DNA from 3 places in the Staphylococcus piscifermentans genome. Region 3 is predicted to be linked to each of the others. Evidence: predicted binding sites of a transcription regulator. Region 3 holds the regulator's gene; each other region holds the start of a gene.
The links. The regulator NrdR, encoded in region 3, represses ribonucleotide reductase genes. The targets are predictions, from matches to a motif close to AACACNATATATNGTGTT.
Positions count from the first base shown of each region.

Region 1: a site for NrdR is predicted at 1,527-1,544, ahead of nrdI (class Ib ribonucleoside-diphosphate reductase assembly flavoprotein NrdI). Genes of this name have one in related genera too.
Region 2: a site for NrdR is predicted at 1,882-1,899, ahead of nrdD (anaerobic ribonucleoside-triphosphate reductase). Genes of this name have one in related genera too.

Region 1 is NZ_LT906447.1:2,230,239-2,233,532, forward strand. Features, by position in the region: gene nrdE (class 1b ribonucleoside-diphosphate reductase subunit alpha) at 1-987, opposite strand, end outside; gene nrdI (class Ib ribonucleoside-diphosphate reductase assembly flavoprotein NrdI) at 959-1,351, opposite strand; gene CKV71_RS10440 (DMT family transporter) at 2,234-3,124, shown strand; gene queF (preQ(1) synthase) at 3,128-3,294, shown strand, end outside.
Region 2 is NZ_LT906447.1:786,988-790,281, forward strand. Features, by position in the region: gene fni (type 2 isopentenyl-diphosphate Delta-isomerase) at 1-968, shown strand, start outside; gene CKV71_RS03275 (hypothetical protein) at 1,289-1,777, shown strand; gene nrdD (anaerobic ribonucleoside-triphosphate reductase) at 1,946-3,294, shown strand, end outside.
Region 3 is NZ_LT906447.1:1,331,166-1,334,459, forward strand. Features, by position in the region: gene CKV71_RS06160 (glyceraldehyde-3-phosphate dehydrogenase) at 1-800, shown strand, start outside; gene nrdR (transcriptional regulator NrdR) at 955-1,428, shown strand; gene CKV71_RS06170 (replicative helicase loading/DNA remodeling protein DnaB) at 1,431-2,852, shown strand; gene dnaI (primosomal protein DnaI) at 2,849-3,294, shown strand, end outside.

The DNA.
Region 1 (3,294 bases), 900 kb from region 3:
TGCAACCATATCGTCATAATATTTATCAAGGTCAATATCATCTAAGGTTACGCCATACTCGTTATAAACTGTATGTGGTGCGAACATGTAGAAGTCTTCGCCCTTTTTCGCCAGTTCAAAGAATTTAGCAGGCACAATTAAACCAGTAGAGATAGTTGATAAGCGGATATCTTCATCTGCGTTTACTTTTTTAGTGTCTAAAAATTCTTCGACATCGTAATGGAATATATTTAAATATACTGCGCCAGCTCCTGGTCTTTGACCAAGTTGATCTGCGTAGCTGAAACCGCCTTCTAATGATTTTGCAACAGGCAATACGCCTTTTGCTACACCTTTAATGCCTTTAATTGCTTCACCGCGCGCGCGTAGTTTAGATAAATTGATTGCTACGCCGCCTCCGATTTTACTCAACTGTTTCGCTGTTGAATCAATAAAGTTAATTGAATTCAAGCTGTCATCTACTTCTAATAAGAAACATGAAACAAGTTCGCCTCGACGTGCACGACCTGCATTTAAGAATGTCGGTGTTGCAGGTTGGTAGCGTTGTTCAATCATAGATGAAATGAATTGACGTGCTTGTGTTTTATCGCCATCTGCTAGATAAAGTGCCACAATCGTCACGTGTTGCGGATAGTCTTCTAAATATTGTTGTTTATCGTTAGTTTTAAGTGCATAATCTTTGAAAAATTTACTTGCAGACATATAGCTGGCAAATTTGAATGGTATACTGCGCGCAAACTCAGTCAATTCTTTCAAATCTTCCTCGCTGTATTGTGCAAATACATCTACATAGAAATCATTGTCGACAAGATAGTGCAAACGTTCAATTTCACTATCGAAATAAATAGTATGATCTTTAATCTCTTCAAGATAAACTTCTAGCGCTTCTTGATCTTTTTCCAAGCTGAAAAAGCCGTCTTCTTTACGCTTTGTTACCTCATTATTTAATTCAATATGATTATATTGCTTTTCGTTCATTGTCTTCATAAAAATGCCCCACCTTATCTTTAAACTCTTCAACGTCTTTTTGTGTTCCTTGTACTTCAAATTTCATTAAAAGAGGCACGAGGTATTCTCTGGATATTGTATCGCTGGCTTTTGCGAAGTTTTGTCCCCAATTTCGATTACCGCTACCAACTACTCCTCTTATCATTGTGCCGTTATGTTGCAAGAACGTCTTGACGACATCCGGTACTTCTCCAAATCCGATGGTACTAGTGACCAATATATAAGGTTCATCTATGCGTATTTCCGCACAGTTATCATTTGTAATCTCTAAGGTGTTATCAAAGCCTGTTCTTGTTATAAACCGTCTTACGTTTCCTGTGAATGAGAAATAAACTACCTTCATTGAATCACCCGCTTTCTTATAAAGAACGCGTCATCCTTTATCTCCATAGATTAAAGCAGAAGCCATAAATAAAAAACATGACAGGCTGTCTTATTGCTATTGTTGTTTCTTGAATGAGACTTTATGACTGCTGCATGTTTGCATTTGATAATGATATTAGAATGCACTTTCCTTTGACACTATATGTAGTGGTCATTCAATTTACGAGCTGTATATATTTGAATCTTTACCTTATCATTTTATCTGTTCCACTTTAAACGCATTTACAAGAATATCAACGCATTTTAACTGCTTTCAACCATTAAAAACACTTTAATCATGAATTAATCGTTTAAACGTTACTTTGTACTTTTAAAATAATAAGGTGTGAAAATGCATTAAAATAGTTAATTTTAAATTTAGCATTTTCCAACTTAACCACAACATATAGTGTTGGTTTTCGTTCTTCAATACTATATTATGTGATTCATTATACCTAACACACTTTGTAATTTCAAAGAGAATCATTGCTCAAAAATTATTTTTAAATTGTCATAATCGATGTAATGACCGTCACATCTATCGTTGAGGAATAAAAGTTTTTTAAAAAAAGGCCTCAAAATAAATAATTGTAGTTTTACCCTTGATTTTTTCAAAAATTATGCACTTCTTATGAAATCAAGTGTCTGCGATTATAGACCTGATCAGCTTGATACAACTATTTTAAAAAACTTAATTATTTACATCTTAAATCCTATATGGAAATTCAAACCTCTAAGTAGAACGTATGTTCGATTTGATTATAACTATTCTGCTAAAGAATTGCAAGGACTTATAGCAATACTAATTTGAATTATGCTAAGATGATATACGTTAAGTTTTGAAGAAAGTAGAGGCGAAAGTATGGATCCGAAAATTAAAGGCATCATTGCTATCCTCATTTCAGCAATCGGCTTTAGTTTTATGTCATTGTTCTTCAGACTTTCAGGTGACTTACCTGTATTTCAAAAGTCTTTAGCACGTAATTTAGTTGCGATGTTGATTCCTTTATATTTCTTATATAAATATAAACAACCGATGTTCGGTAAATTGAGTAGTCAACCCTTGTTGATTACCCGTTCTACTTTAGGTTTAGTCGGCGTATTATTAAATATTTATGCGATAGACCATATGTTGTTAAGTGATGCTGATACTTTAATGAAATTAAATCCTTTCTGGACTATTTTGTTAAGTTTAGTATTCTTGCATGAGAAAGTACGTAAATATCAAATTACTGCAATGATTGTAGCCATTATAGGAATGTTGTTTGTGGTACAGCCTCAATTTTCATCAGCTATGATACCTGCAATCGGCGGTTTATTCTCGGGTATTTTCGCCGCAGCTGCGTATACCTGCGTACGTGCCTTGAGCACTCGTGAAGCACCTTATACTATCGTGTTTTATTTTTCATTCTTCTCAATTGTAGCTTTAATTCCATTTGTAATCTTCACATATGAACCGATGTCTATGAAACAAATAGTTTATCTGATCGGCGCTGGATTATCTGCTGCAGTAGGTCAAATCGGCATCACCTTAGCGTACAGTTATGCTCCAGCACGTGACATTTCAATATTCACCTATGCATCTATCATCTTTACGGCTATCATGGGAATTGTCATCTTTGGTGAATCGCCAGATTTATACGCTACGCTCGGTTACGTTATTATTATTAGTGCAAGTTATTATATGTTTGAAAAAGCACGTCGGCAAGGTCGTAAAAATAAACCTGCTCGTGCACACAAAGGAGCGAATTAAAAAGTGTCAAATGAAGGACGTAAAAAAGAAGAACTTGAAGACATTACGTTATTAGGCAATCAAAACAATACTTATCATTTCGATTATAGACCAGATGTATTAGAAACTTTTGATAACAAGCATCAAGGTCGTGATTACTTTGTTAAATTTAATTGTCCAGAATTCACCTC
Region 2 (3,294 bases), 540 kb from region 3:
TGACGGATTTCGATAAAGTCAGATTCGTGCACCATTCCATTCCGAGTATAGATGTAGATCAAGTCGATTTATCAGTGGATTTACCTGATTTTTCAATGTCTGCACCGCTGTATATCAATGCGATGACCGGAGGAAGTGAATGGACGAAACAAATTAATGAGAAGTTAGCCGTAGTAGCACGTGAAACTGGGTTGGCTATCGCTGTAGGTTCAACACATGCTGCCTTACGTAACAGTAAAATGGCGAGCTCTTTCGACATCGTTCGCAAAACGAATCCGAAAGGTATTATTTTTAGTAATGTGGGAGCAGATGTGCCAGCTGATTTAGCCAAGCAATCGGTTGAAATGCTAGAGGCGAATGCGTTGCAAGTGCACGTCAATTCTCCGCAAGAACTCGTAATGCCTGAAGGAAATCGAACGTTCTCAAATTGGATGGACAATTTAAGTGAGATTGTGCAAACAGTTGATGTTCCAGTGATCGTAAAAGAAGTCGGTTTCGGAATGAGCCGCGAACTGATTCAAGATTTAAGAGAAATCGGTATCCGTTATGTAGATGTCAGTGGCAGAGGCGGTACAAACTTTGTAAATATTGAAAATGAAAGACGCCAACTGAAAGACATGTCTTATCTGAAGAATTGGGGTCAATCGACAGTAGAATCTTTATTAGAAAGTAAAAATCTGCAAAATCAAGTTACTGTATTTGCGAGCGGTGGAGTGAGAAATCCACTTGATGCGGTTAAGTGTCTGGCTTTGGGAGCAGAAGCAGTGGGTATGTCTCGCCCGTTCTTAGAACAAGTCGAATCCAATGGTATTGCACAAACTGTAGAGTTTGTAGAAGAATTCATTGAACAAATGAAGAAAATTGCAGTTATGGTCAATGCATCTGATATTGAAGCATTGCATCATACTGATGTAGTCTTAGATACAACATTAAGATCATGGATCGAGCAACGCGGCTTAGATCAATAAAAAATAAGCAGTTCAACTGGTAGAAGGTTGAACTGCTTATTTTTGTAGCAATTTTGGTTTTGGTAATTGCATTAAGAAGACTGCGAAGGAGATCACAATCTTGGTAACGCTTACATATAGTATAATCCAAATAGTTGTTGATTTCAAATACATATTTGAGTAAATTAACTAATATTTGTATAAATAGTGACAGCATATAATTATAAAATATAAATTGGCAACAAATCATCTGTAAATGGAAACATAATGCTATGTGACTCTTTTAAAAATCGTGCTAAATTTTTACTAGAAAATGAGAAAACCATTGGAGGGTCTAAAAATTGACTTATTATTATGTTGAAACTATTAATCCAATACAACAATGCATGTACAAAATCGAGCAGCTCTATAAAACTAAAATGGAAAAACTTTCATATATCAATCGACTAGACAACATTATTAAATTAGCGCAATGGGAGCGACCATCAGTAATCAATGTAAACACGAAAGTTGAAATCGCCGAACAATATTTTGATCTTCATAATTTTAATCCTGACCATACGTATCATTTGGAGATTAATCCAATGAAACACAAGACGGTTTTAATAGAATTGAATCACCAAATCAGAATGGAAATCAGCCAAGCGGAAGAGTCCCAAATCTATGATATTACACCTTATCTGCAAGACAGAGAAAATTATCTCTATTTAGGATTATTACATGATGAAACTAACGCACAACTACCAGATTGCAAGTTGATTGAATTTAAAAATCACCGTTTAAATGATACTTCTGTAATCCAAGAACGTCCGCTTAATTACTCAATTTAATACTTCATCTAACTTTAAAATAAATTTTATTGCAGATAACATGAAATTCAAAAGAAAGACATAAAGCTATGACATCTCTGTTAACACTCCAAGAACCTCTTTCATTTACTATATATTGTGGTAATTTTGTAATTAGAACACCATATATAGAAATGAAAGGGGTATTTTATGTTTAAAATTGAAGAAAGCCTAAGCAACTTAATCAATAAAGATCCGACTGTTATTAATGAAAATGCTAATAAAGATAGTGAAACCTTTACAACGATGCGTGATTTAACGGCGGGGGTCGTTTCAAAATCTTACGCATTAGAAAAATTATTGCCGAAACATGTAGCGGCTGCACATCAATCTGGCGATATTCACTTTCATGATTTAGATTATCATCCATTTCAACCCTTAACGAATTGTTGCTTGATTGATATTCAAGGTATGTTAGAACACGGCTTTGAAATCGGCAATGCACAAGTCGAATCTCCGAAATCTATTCAAACTGCAACTGCACAGATTGTCCAAATTATTGCGAATGTGTCTAGCAGTCAGTATGGCGGATGTACAGTGGACCGCATTGATGAAATCTTAAGTCCATATGCAGAGTTAAATGCTGAGAAACATCGTAAAATAGCTGAGCAGTTTGTCTACCCTGATCAATTGGATACATATGTGAATCAACAGACTGAGAAGGATATTCGAGATGCGATGCAAAGTTTAGAATATGAAATTAATACACTGTATACTTCTAATGGCCAAACACCTTTTGTAACTTTAGGCTTTGGTCTAGGGACTGATAAGTATAACCGTATGATTCAGAAAGCTATCTTGAACACACGTATTCAAGGTTTGGGGCACCATCATGTGACAGCTATCTTTCCAAAGCTTGTCTTTTCCATCAAAAAAGGAATTAATTTCGCACCGGAAGATCCGAATTATGATGTGAAGCAGTTGGCGTTGGAATGTTCGACGAAACGGATGTATCCGGATATTTTGAATTATGATAAGACGGTGGAAATTTTAGGTGATTTCAAGGCGCCGATGGGTTGTCGTTCTTTCTTGCCGGCATGGCAGAATGCGCAAGGTGAGAACGAGAATAGTGGGCGTATGAATTTAGGGGTGGTGACGTTGAATGTGCCGCGGATTGCGATTGAAACGAGCGGGGATTTAGCGGCATTTTGGCGTTTATTGGATGCGCGTATGGAATTGATTCATGATGCGCTGGTTTATCGTATTGAGCGGTTGAAAGATGCGGTACCGAATAATGCGCCTATACTGTATAAGAGCGGTGCGTTTCATCAACGTTTATCTGAAAAGGATGATGTGATGATGTTATTTAAACATCAACGGGCAACGATTTCTATTGGTTATATCGGCTTGTATGAAGCGGCCACTGTATTTTACGGTCCTAATTGGGAAACGAATCCTGAAGCGAAAACTTTTACTTTAGATATATTGCGTCGCATGAAGGATTTTCAAAAACAGTGGACAGCACAATATGATATTTTCTTCAGTCTTTATAGTACGCC
Region 3 (3,294 bases):
TTTCAGACCGTAACCCAGAAAACTTACCTTGGAAAGAATTAGATATCGATATTGTCATAGAAGCTACAGGTAAATTCAACCATGGCGACAAAGCAGTAGCACATATCAATGCTGGCGCTAAAAAAGTATTATTGACAGGACCTTCAAAAGGCGGTCATGTACAAATGGTTGTTAAAGGCGTAAATAACGATAACTTAGATGTTGAAGAGTATGACATTTTTAGTAATGCTTCATGTACAACAAACTGTATCGGTCCAGTTGCCAAAGTATTAAATGATAATTTTGGTATTGAAAATGGATTGATGACAACAGTACATGCTATTACAAATGACCAAAAAAACATTGATAATCCGCATAAAGACTTACGTCGTGCGCGTTCTTGCAACGAAAGTATTATCCCTACATCAACTGGCGCTGCAAAAGCACTTAAAGAAGTCTTACCAGAATTAGAAGGTAAATTACATGGCATGGCGCTTCGTGTTCCAACTAAAAACGTTTCTTTAGTTGACTTAGTTGTAGACTTGAAAAAAGAAGTTACGGCTGAAGAAGTAAACCAAGCATTTGAAGATGCTGATTTGAACGGTGTTTTAGCTGTTTCAGATGAGCCATTAGTTTCAGTAGACTTCAATACAAATCCTAATTCTGCTATTGTTGATGCAATGTCTACATTAGTAATGGATGATAAAAAAGTGAAAGTAATCGCTTGGTATGATAATGAATGGGGTTATTCAAACCGTGTCGTTGATATTGCAGTAGAAATTGGAGAATTATTGAATACTAAAGAAAAAGCAACAGCTTAATATTTGCTGCTGTCATATATATAAACCAGCTGATTGGAAGTAGGGCTCCAATCAGCTGGTTTTTTGCTGTGTATTATTTGAAAAGTTCCGCTTTCTTTTGTGTTAAGTAAGATTATAGTATAATAGGCATAATTAATATGAGAGGTGAAAATGAATGAAATGCCCTAAATGTAATTCAACACATTCTCGTGTAGTGGATTCAAGACATGCAGACGAAGCCAATGCGATTCGCAGACGACGAGAGTGTGAAAATTGCGGTACCCGATTTACTACCTTCGAACATATCGAAATGAGTCCGTTAATCGTTGTCAAGAAAGATGGGACACGTGAGCAATTCTTAAGAGAAAAGATTTTAAATGGGCTAGTTCGTTCATGTGAGAAACGTCCAGTCGGTTATCAGCAATTAGAGGATATTACGAATAAAGTAGAATGGCGTTTAAGAGATGAGGGACAAGCTGAAGTTTCATCTCGAGAAATCGGGGAACATGTGATGAATTTGCTGATGCACGTCGATCAAGTTTCCTATGTTCGTTTCGCCTCTGTTTATAAAGAATTTAAAGACGTTGACCAATTACTGGAATCCATGCAAGGTATCTTGCAAGAAAAGAATAATCGGAGTGACAATTAATTATGTTTAACCAAGACGATTTCGGTATTCGACCTCAAGATCCGTTTAATGTAATACAATCTGAAAAATTATCAGAAGCCCAATTAGAGGTTTTGAACCGTTTGTTTACTCCATTAATCGGTACGAGAGCGATTGGTGTCTATCATTACTTATCGCAATTTGCGTATCCTAACAATAATCAAGCAGTCACTCATTATGTCATTATGAGTGAATTGAAAATTAATCTGGGAGATTTTCGGGAAGAAATGAATCGTTTAGAAGCAATCGGTTTAATTAAAACTTTTGTGAAACATAACAAAGATAATTCACATTTTGTATATGAATTAGTACAACCGCCAACTCCTAAACAATTTTTCAATGATCCCATGCTTTCTGTTTACCTTTATAAAGAAGTAGAGAATAAACGGTACCATCAATTGAAACGTTACTTTGAACATACTCAAATGGATTTAAGTAATTATCAAGAGGTTACGCGTAATTTTACAGATGTTTTCAAAGTTCCTAATCAAGCTTTCGATAATGTCCAGGAAAATAATATTACTCAAACCGCTTCATACAAAGGAATTAATTTAGATAGAGTGCAATTTGACTTTGAATCGCTCTACCAACTATTGAGCAATCACTTTGTCAGTTCAGAAATTGTTGAAGAGCAAGCGAAAGGTCTGATTACACAACTTGCGGTTTTATATGGTATTACACCAGAAGGGATGAAAGGGCTTATTTTAAAATCGCTTACTAGCAATCAACGTATCTCTTATGAAGAGCTCCGCAAACAAGCGCGGTCTTTTTATGCCATTGAGCACGAAAATCAATTGCCTGCTTTAGAAGCTAAAGCCAATTTGCCTACATCACCTCAACAGCAAGAAGAAGTCATTGAGTTAACGAAAGCGCCACAAACACCGGAGGAATATGAAAGCTGGTTTAAATTGATGGATGCCACAAGTCCGATTGATATGCTAACAAGTTGGGCGAAATCTGAACCTACATTGAAACAGAAGTATTTAGTAGAAGATTTAATAGTGAGAGAACAATTGCCGTTTGGCGTTATCAATATGTTGCTCCAATACGTAATGCTCAATAATGATATGCAATTGCCGAAGACTTATATCCAAGAAATCGCTTCTAACTGGAAGAAGAAAGAACTATCTTCAGCTGCTGAAGCGCATGCACATGTAATGGATATGAAAGAAGCTGAAAAACAACGAAAAGCTAAACAAAAAAATAATCCGCCAAGATTTAAGAATTATGGTCAGCAAATTGCTTCGAAGGAAATTACTCCTGATTGGCTGATTAAAGGAGAACATAAGAAGAGAAGCGGCAAAAATAAAAGAAAAGCAGATGATGCTGAAGATCAAAGTCTGGCTCAAGATAGAGCGAACTTTCTTAAACATTTAAAAGAAACATGGAAGGAGGATGACGAATGAAACGTTTCAGTAATATAATGCAAACCTCTCCTGATTTTCAGAAACGATTCGAAAAGATTAAAAAAGACGTTATTAATGATCCAGATGTCAAAAAGTTTTTAGAAAATCATCGAGCTGAATTAACTAATCGAATGATTGATGAAGATTTAAACATCTTGCAAGAATATAAAGATCAGCAGAAGCATTATGATGGACATGATTTTGCAGACTGTCCTAACTTTGTGAAAGGCCATGTACCAGAACTTTATATTGAAAACGGACGGATTAAAATCAAATATCTTCCGTGTCCATGCAAAATCAAACATGATGAGGAACAGCGAGAGGCACATCTCATAACATCTCATCATATGCAGCGAGATACTTTGAATGCTAAATTAAAAGATATTTATATGGACAAGCGTGATAGATTAAATGTTGCAATGGTAGCTGATAAGTTTTGTAA